Regions from separate parts of the Spirosoma knui genome, predicted to be linked through region 1. Evidence: riboswitches for the same ligand, from Rfam matches in the RefSeq annotation. Region 1 holds a riboswitch; the other holds the start of a gene.
What was found. A riboswitch is a leader RNA that binds a small molecule or an ion and turns the genes downstream of it on or off. The one in region 1 is predicted to bind cobalamin.

Region 1 (4,988 bases):
ATACTAACGCGATCAAGCTGATCATGAACTGTCGTCAGCAGGCTTGCTACGTTGTAATCACCTGACTGAAGGCAATGAAACAGAGCGAGGGCCGAATCTTTGCCCCCGCTCCAGTTCATGATGGCCGAATACCGGCTCATCGGAAATAAAACTTCGACGGGGCAATTTCGGCCCGAACTGAATCGATCAGGGTGCCATTGGTCTGATAACGCAGCACATAACCCGCCTGTTTAAAGGAAGGCGTGACACCAGCATACACAACACCATCCGAATATCTTGGGTCCGCAGTATCGACGCCTAATCCGCTAAATAACCGAGATTGAAACGGTGTTGACGTACCGGTGTTGACCGAGAACTGATAGGTTTGCCCTTTTTCTTTGAAGTTATCGGCAGGGTCGTAGAACGAGTTTACGAAATAGAATGCCTGCTTATTGGGGCTCAACACAAATGAGCGCGAAGATCGGGCCGGATCCCCCACTTTAAAACGCGCTTCCACCGTTTTACTAGCCGGGTTGATCCGAACCATTTCCTTATCGGACGAGGCATAAGCCCACAGCTTGCCATTAGCATCTACAGCCAGTGGATTAGCATTAACGCCGACATCAATACCCGGCTGTTTTACCTCATCAGTTTCGGTATTGATCACCGTAATGGTACGTTCGCCACCAGCGCTGCCGACAAACGCTTCGTTACCCACCACGACAATATTCTCAGCACCCTTCGTAACCGAAATCTTCTTCGTTACTGTCCGAGAGGCCAGATCCATCACCAGCACATAACCGGGTTTCACGTAGAAGTTAGAGAAATCGCCCGTGGCATCCCAGCAGGTAATGTATGCCTTGTTCGCGCCAGCTCTGGCTACGTAACGCGGATTCTCTACGTCGGGAGCTTTAACCGTTAGTATAGACTTAAACGTACCCGATTCAACTAGCTCAACTTTATCCTGTCCAGCGGTGCTGTTATCAACCAGAATTACTCCTTTGCCATCAATTTCTGTGAAATCCTGCACGCCACCAGTTAACGTTCGGGCATTGACGGCATTAAAAATATCTGTCGCTGTAGTCGTTGAGTTTTTGGGTAAGAATGAAATGGAGCCGTTGTTGTCGGTGAAATTACCAGAATTGATAATAAAGGCACCGGATTCATAAGGTGTTGGTTCTGGGTCTGTGGTTTTACAGTTCCACGCGCTCAGGGCCACTACTACTGCCACGATGCTTCTGGTTGCTTGCTTTTTCATTGTGTGTTGGAAGATAAATTGATAATGATATTTACGGCTACGTTTCGTCCAGGCATCGCATTCCGTTTAACGCTGAACGCCAGCGCATCAAATACGTTATTGATCTGGCCCTGCACTCGGATAGGTATGGGACCAAGCTTTACGGCACTTTCGAGCAACACGTTCGTTAACGTAGCGCCTTTGAAATACTGACTCTCATCGAACGTAATGTAGCGACGAGAATTGGCTTGTGTCTGCACCGTCAGACGCGTGCGGCCACGTTGCAGATAGGCATTTAATGTGCCTGTATGTATTGGTACGTAAGGCAGTTGCTTGCCGACGACGTCCTGCGCGTACGTGCTATACGCCCGCTCCTGCGAAGAGCGCGTGAGCGCATAACCCACTCGAACCCCCGCCAGCCAGGGCCCATGTGCGTAGGCAACCGTTGTGGTGAGCTCTCCACCCCGCGCCACAACCAGCTGAAGATTCTCGACGCGATAGCCATAGTCGGGATTCCAATACGACCAGTTATCAACGCGGTTCCGATAGGCGGTTGCTTCGGCGGTCAGGCTTATCGTTTCGGTTAAGCTGGCTTTGGCGGCTACTCCTCCCTCTACATTAAATCCATCCTCTGGAAGCAGGTTTGGATTGCCCAGGTTTTGCCAGTAGCGCTCATTTAAAGTCGGCACGCGGTAACTACGACTGATTGAGGCTTTCGCCGTCAGTGCAAACTCGTTACGTTGTATAAGCCGGTACTCAGCGCCAAGCGAAGGCGTTAGGGGCGGGTTGAAATGAGTCACAAACGCCTGCCGAAGGTTAGCCGAAACGAGCCAGCGCGTGGTTTCATAGCGCAGCAATGCATACAAATCACCCCTATTTTCTGTGATAAGCTGCCCGCCATAGCCATCCGTCAGCGTGCGATAGTGGGACAACTCGCCCCCAACCCGCAGATTTAACTGCGCATTTACGTTGGTTGGCATTAATTTAAACTCACGTTCGACGCGGCCCACAAACCGGTCGGTTTGCGTGTGGCTCGGCGCATCAAAATTGCTTTTCGCGTAGTCGTACACATCACGAATCCAGCCTAACCGAAGGGTCAGCCAATTTGCTTCGTAGGTCGTTAGCAGACGCGCCGATTGCGTTCTAGTCCGTTCGCGGGCGATAATATCCTGCGGACTTACGATCAGATCATTATCCGACAGCCAGGTATTCACCGAAATCTGCTTGCCGTTCTTGTGCTGAAAATACAGGTCCTGCACGAACCCTCGCTGGGCCGTCGTCGATTGCTCGACGAAGTAATTCCGGCGTTCGCTATACGGATAGGCGTTGTTGTATTGGTTTCGATAGGCAAACGTTTTACCAGACAGTTGCCAGTTTTGCCCTAAAGGCGCTCCGTAACGCACACCAACCTGGGTGTTGTTATTGTGAAAACTGGCAAACTGCTGACCGAGTGTAACGGTCACGCCATTAGCATACGTTGGACTACTCCCCAGCAAGACACTTCCTCCCACAGCATCGGACCCAACGGCACTAGCTGATGAACCGTACTGAATTGCTAATCGATCGAAACCCGCAACGGGTAAAGTCGAGAAATCGGTTTGGCCCAGGTTTGGCTGGTTGATGTTAATTCCGTTCCAAAGCACAGCCGTATGGTTAGCCGATGTTCCCCGAAATGATACGGTGGCTAACTGACCGGGCCCATAATTCTTGAACGCCAACGGTGTATTCAAGGCCAATAAGTCTGTAATTGTCCCGAACCGAAACTGGAGTAAGGTTGCTGAATCAAGTCGTTGCAGCTTCTGCCCCGCCAGAAATCGCTCGGGCGCAATGGCACGTACCGTTACCGTCGACAGCGATACAGTAGACGCCGTGGCCAGCGAATCCGTCCGGGTTTCCATACGCGTAACTGTATTGGGTTGCGCAAAGCCAACCTCAGTCGCCAGCAGGCAAACAACCAGTAGAGCCACCCACCGATGCAGGGTTCGTGTCAACAAAATGAACTGTCTTCAAATTGTGTGCAACCGTTTCAGTCGAAACGGCGCGCGGTCAGGGCATTTCCTCCGAACACCAAAACAGCGGATGATCTTTGGCAGGTCTCCTGGCTTGTCTCACCGGTTCGAGCCTTCCCGTGCTGATTGTGAACACAGTGGCTACGTAGATTGAACCGGTTTGTAAAAAGACTTACAGTTGCGGGGACAGCGTCGGTTTTACACCAACTTCCCTTTTAAGCCGTGAAAGCCACCACGAAGTGACATCAGGCACCAAAAACTCAGCCACAAAGGTAGAGTGAATAGCGCAATAAAAAAACCGGCACTTCCATGCAGAAAGGCCGGTACTAAACTTTACCAGGTTAAGTATACGTACAGAAGTATGAGAAAACGGCTGACGCGAAGCCCCGCGGCTAATTAGTTAATAGAAGCTGGCGCTATGATTAAACAGGCTTACTTTGTTCTACCTGATACGTTGTACCAACTGGCTTTTCTTCGATACCCTTTCGGGTCAGCAGGTGAATAATCACCCAGGCGACCAGATACGTAAAGCCGCAGATGGTGAACAGTACGTTATACCCACCAGACAGGTTTCCGGCGGCTTTGTAGTCATCAAGCAGACTGCCGACCAGCATTGGGAAGAGAATTCCACCCACCGCACCCGCCATACCCGCTATACCAACAACCGAGCTAACCGCCTTCTTGGGAAATAGATCGGACGCTAACGTAAATACATTAGTTGCCCACGCCTGGTGGACGGCAACGGCCAGACTGATCAAACCAACCGCAACCCAAACATTAGTGGCAAACTGTGCCAAGATGATGGACACCTCCAACCCAGCGAAGACGATTAGAACCGTTTTCCGGGCTTTAAGTGTTGGCCAGCCGCGCTGGATTAGCCAGGACGATAAATAGCCACCACCGATGCTACCAATCGTGGTAGCGGTATAGATAATCATCAACTCCCAACTGGGTTTCTTCAGATCAAGGCTGAAGGTTGATGAAAAATAGGAAGGTAACCAAAACAGGAAAAACCAGTATATTGGGTCAATTAAGCCTTTACCGGCAATCATAGCCCAAGTTTGCGGCATCGTAAAAAGCTTAAACCAGCTTATCGAGCCCTCCTCATCGGTTTCCTCAACACCCAACGTCTGACCGCTGACGATGTACTGATGCTCTTCCTTGGTTAGTCGGTGCTGCCGGGCGGGCACGTCATAAAAGATCAGCCAGAAGATTAACCAGACGAAACCCAGGGCTCCGGTAATCCAGAACACTTCCTGCCAGCCGTAGCGATTCAGGATTAAGGGCACGATGAGTACAGCTACCACTACGCCAATGCTTGTACCGGCGTTGAACAGCCCCGTTGCCAGTCCGCGTTCCTTTTGCGGGAACCACTCGGCTACTGTTTTCACCGCAGCGGGATAATTACCTGCTTCACCGATTCCTAGTCCTACCCGCGCGATACTAAATCCGGTAACACTCCGCGCAACGGCATGCAGCATACCCGCAATGCTCCAGATGATGATCGTCAACGAATAGCCAGCTTTTGTACCAATTCGATCGATTATCCAGCCGAATAGCAGCAAGCCTACCGCATACGCGGCCGTGAAGGCCATGACAATGTGCGCGAAATCGGTTTCCGACCACGAAAACTCTTTTTCCAGAATGGGTTTAAGCAAGCCGATTATTTGCCGATCAAGGTAGTTGATTGTCGTAGCGATGAACAGCAGGACAACAATGAGCCACCGGTAATTTTTAAGTCTAAGGGTTGACATACAGACAAG
Region 2 (4,988 bases), on a different contig from region 1:
CTGGCTAAGACCTCCGGTTTGGCAACCAACGGAAACCCGGCCTTACCGCCACCCGCCATAATACTAGTCAGCGTTACAACCCGCTGGGGATGGTTATAAGTCATGCGTTGGGCAATCATGCCACCCATCGATACACCGACGACATGAACCTTGCTAATGGCCAGCGCATCCAGCAGGCCAACCGCATCGTTGGCCATATCATCTAGCGAATAAGGAATCGGTGGCGGCTGGTTAGCCTGCAACGCCTGACCGATAGCCGCCCAATCGGGCAAGCCTGCCTGGGTAAACTTAGTAGAAAGTCCCACGTCGCGATTGTCGAACCGAATAACCTGGTAACCCTGGCGACTCAGATAGTCGCAGAAAGCAGTAGACCAGCCCGTCAACTGACTATTTGTCCCCGCAATCAGTAGAATGGCTTCCTGTTCAGGGGAACCAAAGCGTTCGTAGACCAGGGTGATGCCGTTGCTGCTGACCAGTCCTGCCTGACGCTGAGACGCCTTATGCCCCTGCTTCAGGGTGCCACACGAGCATAAGCTTACCACTAGGCCCAGAATAAGCCATGTTTTCATGTTCATTAATGGGATGAAAGGTTATTGATTAAACTCATTCAGAATCTTTTCAAGATTTTGCAGCGGCTGTTTAAACTGGTTGTGGTTCTCCTGTCGAATCGCCCAGACACAACTCAGCAGAGATAATAGATAAGTCACAGCCGCTCCGGCTGGATGCTGCAACACTCCCCCTGGCACGAACAGCATAAAGGTCAACCACACGCCAAGGGCCGTACTCAGCGGAACGAGCACGTATTCATAGCTTCGTTTGAACCGGTAAAATGCTGTCAGGCTGTTGTATTGCTGTTGGATACGGGCCTGAACAGAAACGTCTGTATCCGTCTGGACAGGACTGGCCAGGGCAACCCGCTTAAACTGCCGCATCAGCACGATCGTAAAGGGAAGGTAGAGCAGTACCCCGGCCAGGCACAGCCATTGCACGGTCGAAACACCCCAAAATCGGATAAACAGGTGGCTTAGTAAGCCGTAGACAATGATCTGGAGCGTTAGCGATGCCCAGAAATACCGGATGGTACGGTTGACCTGCCGGGCACTTCTCGCCCTGGTGATCGCCAGTAAACCCGCCTGATCATACGGAGCGGATGCCGATAGGCTCGGTGCGTCCGTATTCCACTTCTTCTTCAATTCATCCAGTGTTGCCATCGGTTAGGTTGGTTTATGATTTTGCCGTTAAGCGTGATTCTAATTCTTTCTTGGTACGGACTAGCCGGACGCTCACGTTGACTTTCGACAGTCCGGTGATACTGGCGATCTCTTCGTAACTCAGGTCATCCAGATACAGCAGCATAATGGCTTTGTTGAGGGGCGAGAGCGTAGCAATGGCGTCGAAAAGCCACTGAATAGCCTCCTGCTGGTCGTCCGGTGGTGGGTCGGGAACCTGCTCATGGCGGACCGCCAATGGTTCATGTTGCCGTTTGCGGGCAGTTCGCCGGTCGGCTAAAGCGGTGTTCAGACAAACGCGGTACATCCAGGTCGAAAACTTCGACTGTCCCGTAAAAGACGGATACGACCGCCACAACTGATAAATCATTTCCTGAAGCAGATCGGCCCGTTCGTCTGCGTCGGGCTGATAAGCCTGGCTAATCTTATACGCAATGCCTATGTGCCGGTTGAGGTGTTCAAGAAAGATTTTCTCGGAGGATGTAGCCATTGTACTGAATTCCGTTTGCCTTTTCTCAGTTAGTAACCGGCTCGTCTAAAAAACTACAATCGAACGAAAAAAAGTAGTGGCTGCCCCCTAACTAGTCAGAAAAGGCCTCTTTGGTCGTGTATGTTAATGTAATAGGGAAACGGCTGGCGCTTAGCCCGAAGTCGTGTTACGTTGCTGAAAGCGGCCGCAAACCTTATCGTTGATTCTAGCTCCGCTGCGATAAGGAGCGTCGTTAACGTAACGAACAGCCATACGATGCCAGTAAAAACAGACTCTCAATCATGCTTAGAACTGACCACGGTTGCAGGAGCTATACGCTGACTCATCCGCTTCACGCTGACCTGCTTATCGCGCCAGGTTGAATGGGACGAACCAATCCGATGGACTGATTGACAGGCGACACCTTGTTTTTGCCGCCAGAATGCGGTTAGTTTGTTCCAACGTTCTTTGTTTTCCGTCAAACATGCTAATGGTTTCCCTGAGAGGTTCAGGGAATGAAAAAGGAATCGTGTGAGAATCACGAGCAGACGTTGCTACTGTCAGTGACTAATTAAAAAAGGGTTTGCCCTCGATGTCCATTGTCCCACCAGCGGTTCGCCGTTGCCCTGGGGTGAGAAGGACGGCAGATACCGTCACAAGCCAGGAGACTTGCCTTTAGCGTTGCTGATTACGCCCACACGCGATTGGGTTTCATCACGATTGACTTACTTCATTCCTGCTTCTTTGCGAGGCCGGGTCAGGTGTGTCATGTAGTGTATAGAACAGATCGAGTGGTAGGCGTATGGAGTTCGGCATCGAACGCGATCAACCATTTTATCTTATTTACAACATGATCGCACACAATCTCGGCTATCCACGAATCGGTAGCCACCGCGAACTCAAAAAGGCCTGTGAACAGTTCTGGGCCAACAAAATCACCACTGAGCAGCTTCAGCATGTCGGTCGGCAGCTACGCCGGGACAACTGGCTGACTCAGCAGCAGGCAGGCATCTCGCTGGTTCCCTGCAATGACTTCTCGTTCTACGATCAGGTACTGGATATGTCCCTGACCGTCGGTGCGGTACCGAAGCGATTTCAACCGCTGCTCGACAAACCGGAGCCCGATCATCTGAGTCTTTATTTTGCTATGGCCCGGGGCTACCAGCAGGATGGACTGGATCTGAAAGCGATGGAGATGACAAAATGGTTTGATACGAACTACCATTACATCGTTCCTGAATTTTCGGCCGATCAGTCGTTTTCGCTGCTTTCGGAAAAAATCTTCACGGAATTTGAAGAAGCCAGACAAACCCTGACGACCACGCCCAAACCCGTTTTGTTAGGTCCCGTATCGTATTTGCTGCTGGGCAAAGAGAAGGAAGCGGGCTTCGACCGGCTGGACCTACTCGACCGTTTGGTACCGGTTTATGAACAGCTGCTTAGCCGCTTACAGCAACTTGGTGCCACCTGGATTCAGTTCGATGAGCCTTGCCTGTCCCTGGATTTAACAGTGCACCAGCGCGAAATGCTGGATATGGTTTATCGGCGTCTGCGCAATCAATTCCCGGCGCTGAATCTGCTGTTGGCCAGCTATTTTGAATGTTACGGTGCGAACCTGAATCTGGTTCTCCAACTGCCCGTTGACGCGCTGCACCTCGATCTGGTCCGTTGCCCGACCCAGCTGAACGATATTCTAAAAACTGATTTTGTTCACCGGAAAACCGCTTTATCACTGGGCGTTGTCGATGGTCGGAACATCTGGATTAATGACCTGACGACCTCGTTGGCAACGATTCAGCGCGTGGTGACGGCCATTGGTGCTGAGCGGGTTCTGATTGCACCATCCTGCTCGCTACTGCACGTTCCCTGTGACCTGGCGACTGAAACGCAGGAAACAGGCCTGACGAACGATACTAAAAAGTGGCTGGCCTTTGCCCGCCAGAAGCTCGACGAAGTCGTTGTTTTGACGACGCTTAGCCTGGAGCCAGCGAATCAGAAGGCCATCGACGTACTGGCCGTCAATCAAGCCGCCTTACTCGCTCGCCAGCAGTCAAGTCAGATTAACCGACCAGCAGTGCAGCAACGCTTACGTCAACTCCGTGAGCAGGACGCCAACCGGTCGAATGCCTTTCCCCAGCGTCAGGCCCTGCAACACCAACGGCTTCAGTTGCCGGTGTTTCCTACGACGACCATTGGTTCATTTCCGCAGACCGATGCCGTGCGGGCCAATCGGGCTAAGTTCAAAAAAGGCGAAAAAACGCTGGAGGAGTACGAAGCTTTTATCCGGTCGGAAACAGAACAGGCCATCCGCTGGCAGGAAGACGTTGGCCTGGACGTACTGGTGCACGGCGAGTTTGAACGGAATGATATGGTCGAATATTTCGGGGAGTTGCTCGATGGCTTTGCCTTCAGCGAAAACGGCTGGGTACAAAGCTACGGGTCCCGTTGTGTGAAACCTCCGATCATTTATGGCGACGTACAGCGGCCCCAACCCATGACCGTTCGTTGGGCGCAATACGCGCAGTCACTAACCCAGAAACCCGTAAAAGGGATGCTTACGGGACCGGTTACTATTTTGCAATGGTCATTCGTGCGCGACGACCAGCCCCGGCGGGATACGTGTCTGCAAATCGCCCTGGCCATTCATGATGAAGTGGCTGATCTGGAAGCGGCCGGTATCGGCATCATTCAAATTGATGAACCTGCGTTGCGGGAAGGCCTACCCCTTCGCCGGGAAAACTGGGCGGCTTATCTGAACTGGGCGGTTATGGCCTTCCGGATAGCAGCATCGGGAGTGCAGGATCATACCCAGATTCACACCCACATGTGCTACGCGGAGTTCAACGACATTATTGGGGCCATTGCCGATCTGGATGCCGATGTCATTACCATCGAAACATCCCGCTCGCAAATGGAACTGCTGGATGCCTTCGCCCGCTTTGCGTATCCTAATGAAATTGGTCCCGGTGTTTATGATATTCACAGTCCGCGCGTACCCACGGTGGAAGAAATGGTCGAACTGCTTCAGAAAGCTTCTACTGTCTTACCCGCGCGTAATTTGTGGGTCAATCCCGATTGTGGGTTGAAAACACGGCGATGGCCGGAAACCACCGAAGCGCTGAAAAACATGGTGCAAGCGGCCCAGGCGGCCCGTGAGGTCGTGGCAGAGTCGGTATAATCGTCTACGGTCTTCTGCCAGTGGCAGAAGACCGTCTTTACCTCTATCAAACAGCCACCTTTTTTCAACGAATCTATGATTCCGAAGCATGATCATGTGGCATGCCCGCGTT

Region 2: another riboswitch for cobalamin. It lies ahead of metE (5-methyltetrahydropteroyltriglutamate--homocysteine S-methyltransferase); the one in region 1 lies ahead of ACYVIY_RS18445 (TonB-dependent receptor plug domain-containing protein).

Annotation. Positions count from the first base shown of each region.
Region 1 is NZ_BAAGVY010000009.1:71,725-76,712, forward strand. It holds gene ACYVIY_RS18435 (Dph6-related ATP pyrophosphatase) at 1-140, opposite strand, end outside; gene ACYVIY_RS18440 (DUF5074 domain-containing protein) at 137-1,237, opposite strand; gene ACYVIY_RS18445 (TonB-dependent receptor plug domain-containing protein) at 1,234-3,210, opposite strand; cobalamin riboswitch at 3,288-3,497, opposite strand; gene ACYVIY_RS18450 (MFS transporter) at 3,648-4,979, opposite strand.
Region 2 is NZ_BAAGVY010000011.1:223,454-228,441, reverse strand. It holds gene ACYVIY_RS21630 (alpha/beta fold hydrolase) at 1-569, opposite strand, end outside; gene ACYVIY_RS21625 (hypothetical protein) at 591-1,211, opposite strand; gene ACYVIY_RS21620 (RNA polymerase sigma factor) at 1,225-1,719, opposite strand; cobalamin riboswitch at 2,173-2,389, shown strand; gene metE (5-methyltetrahydropteroyltriglutamate--homocysteine S-methyltransferase) at 2,549-4,876, shown strand; gene ACYVIY_RS21610 (cysteine-rich CWC family protein) at 4,952-4,988, shown strand, end outside.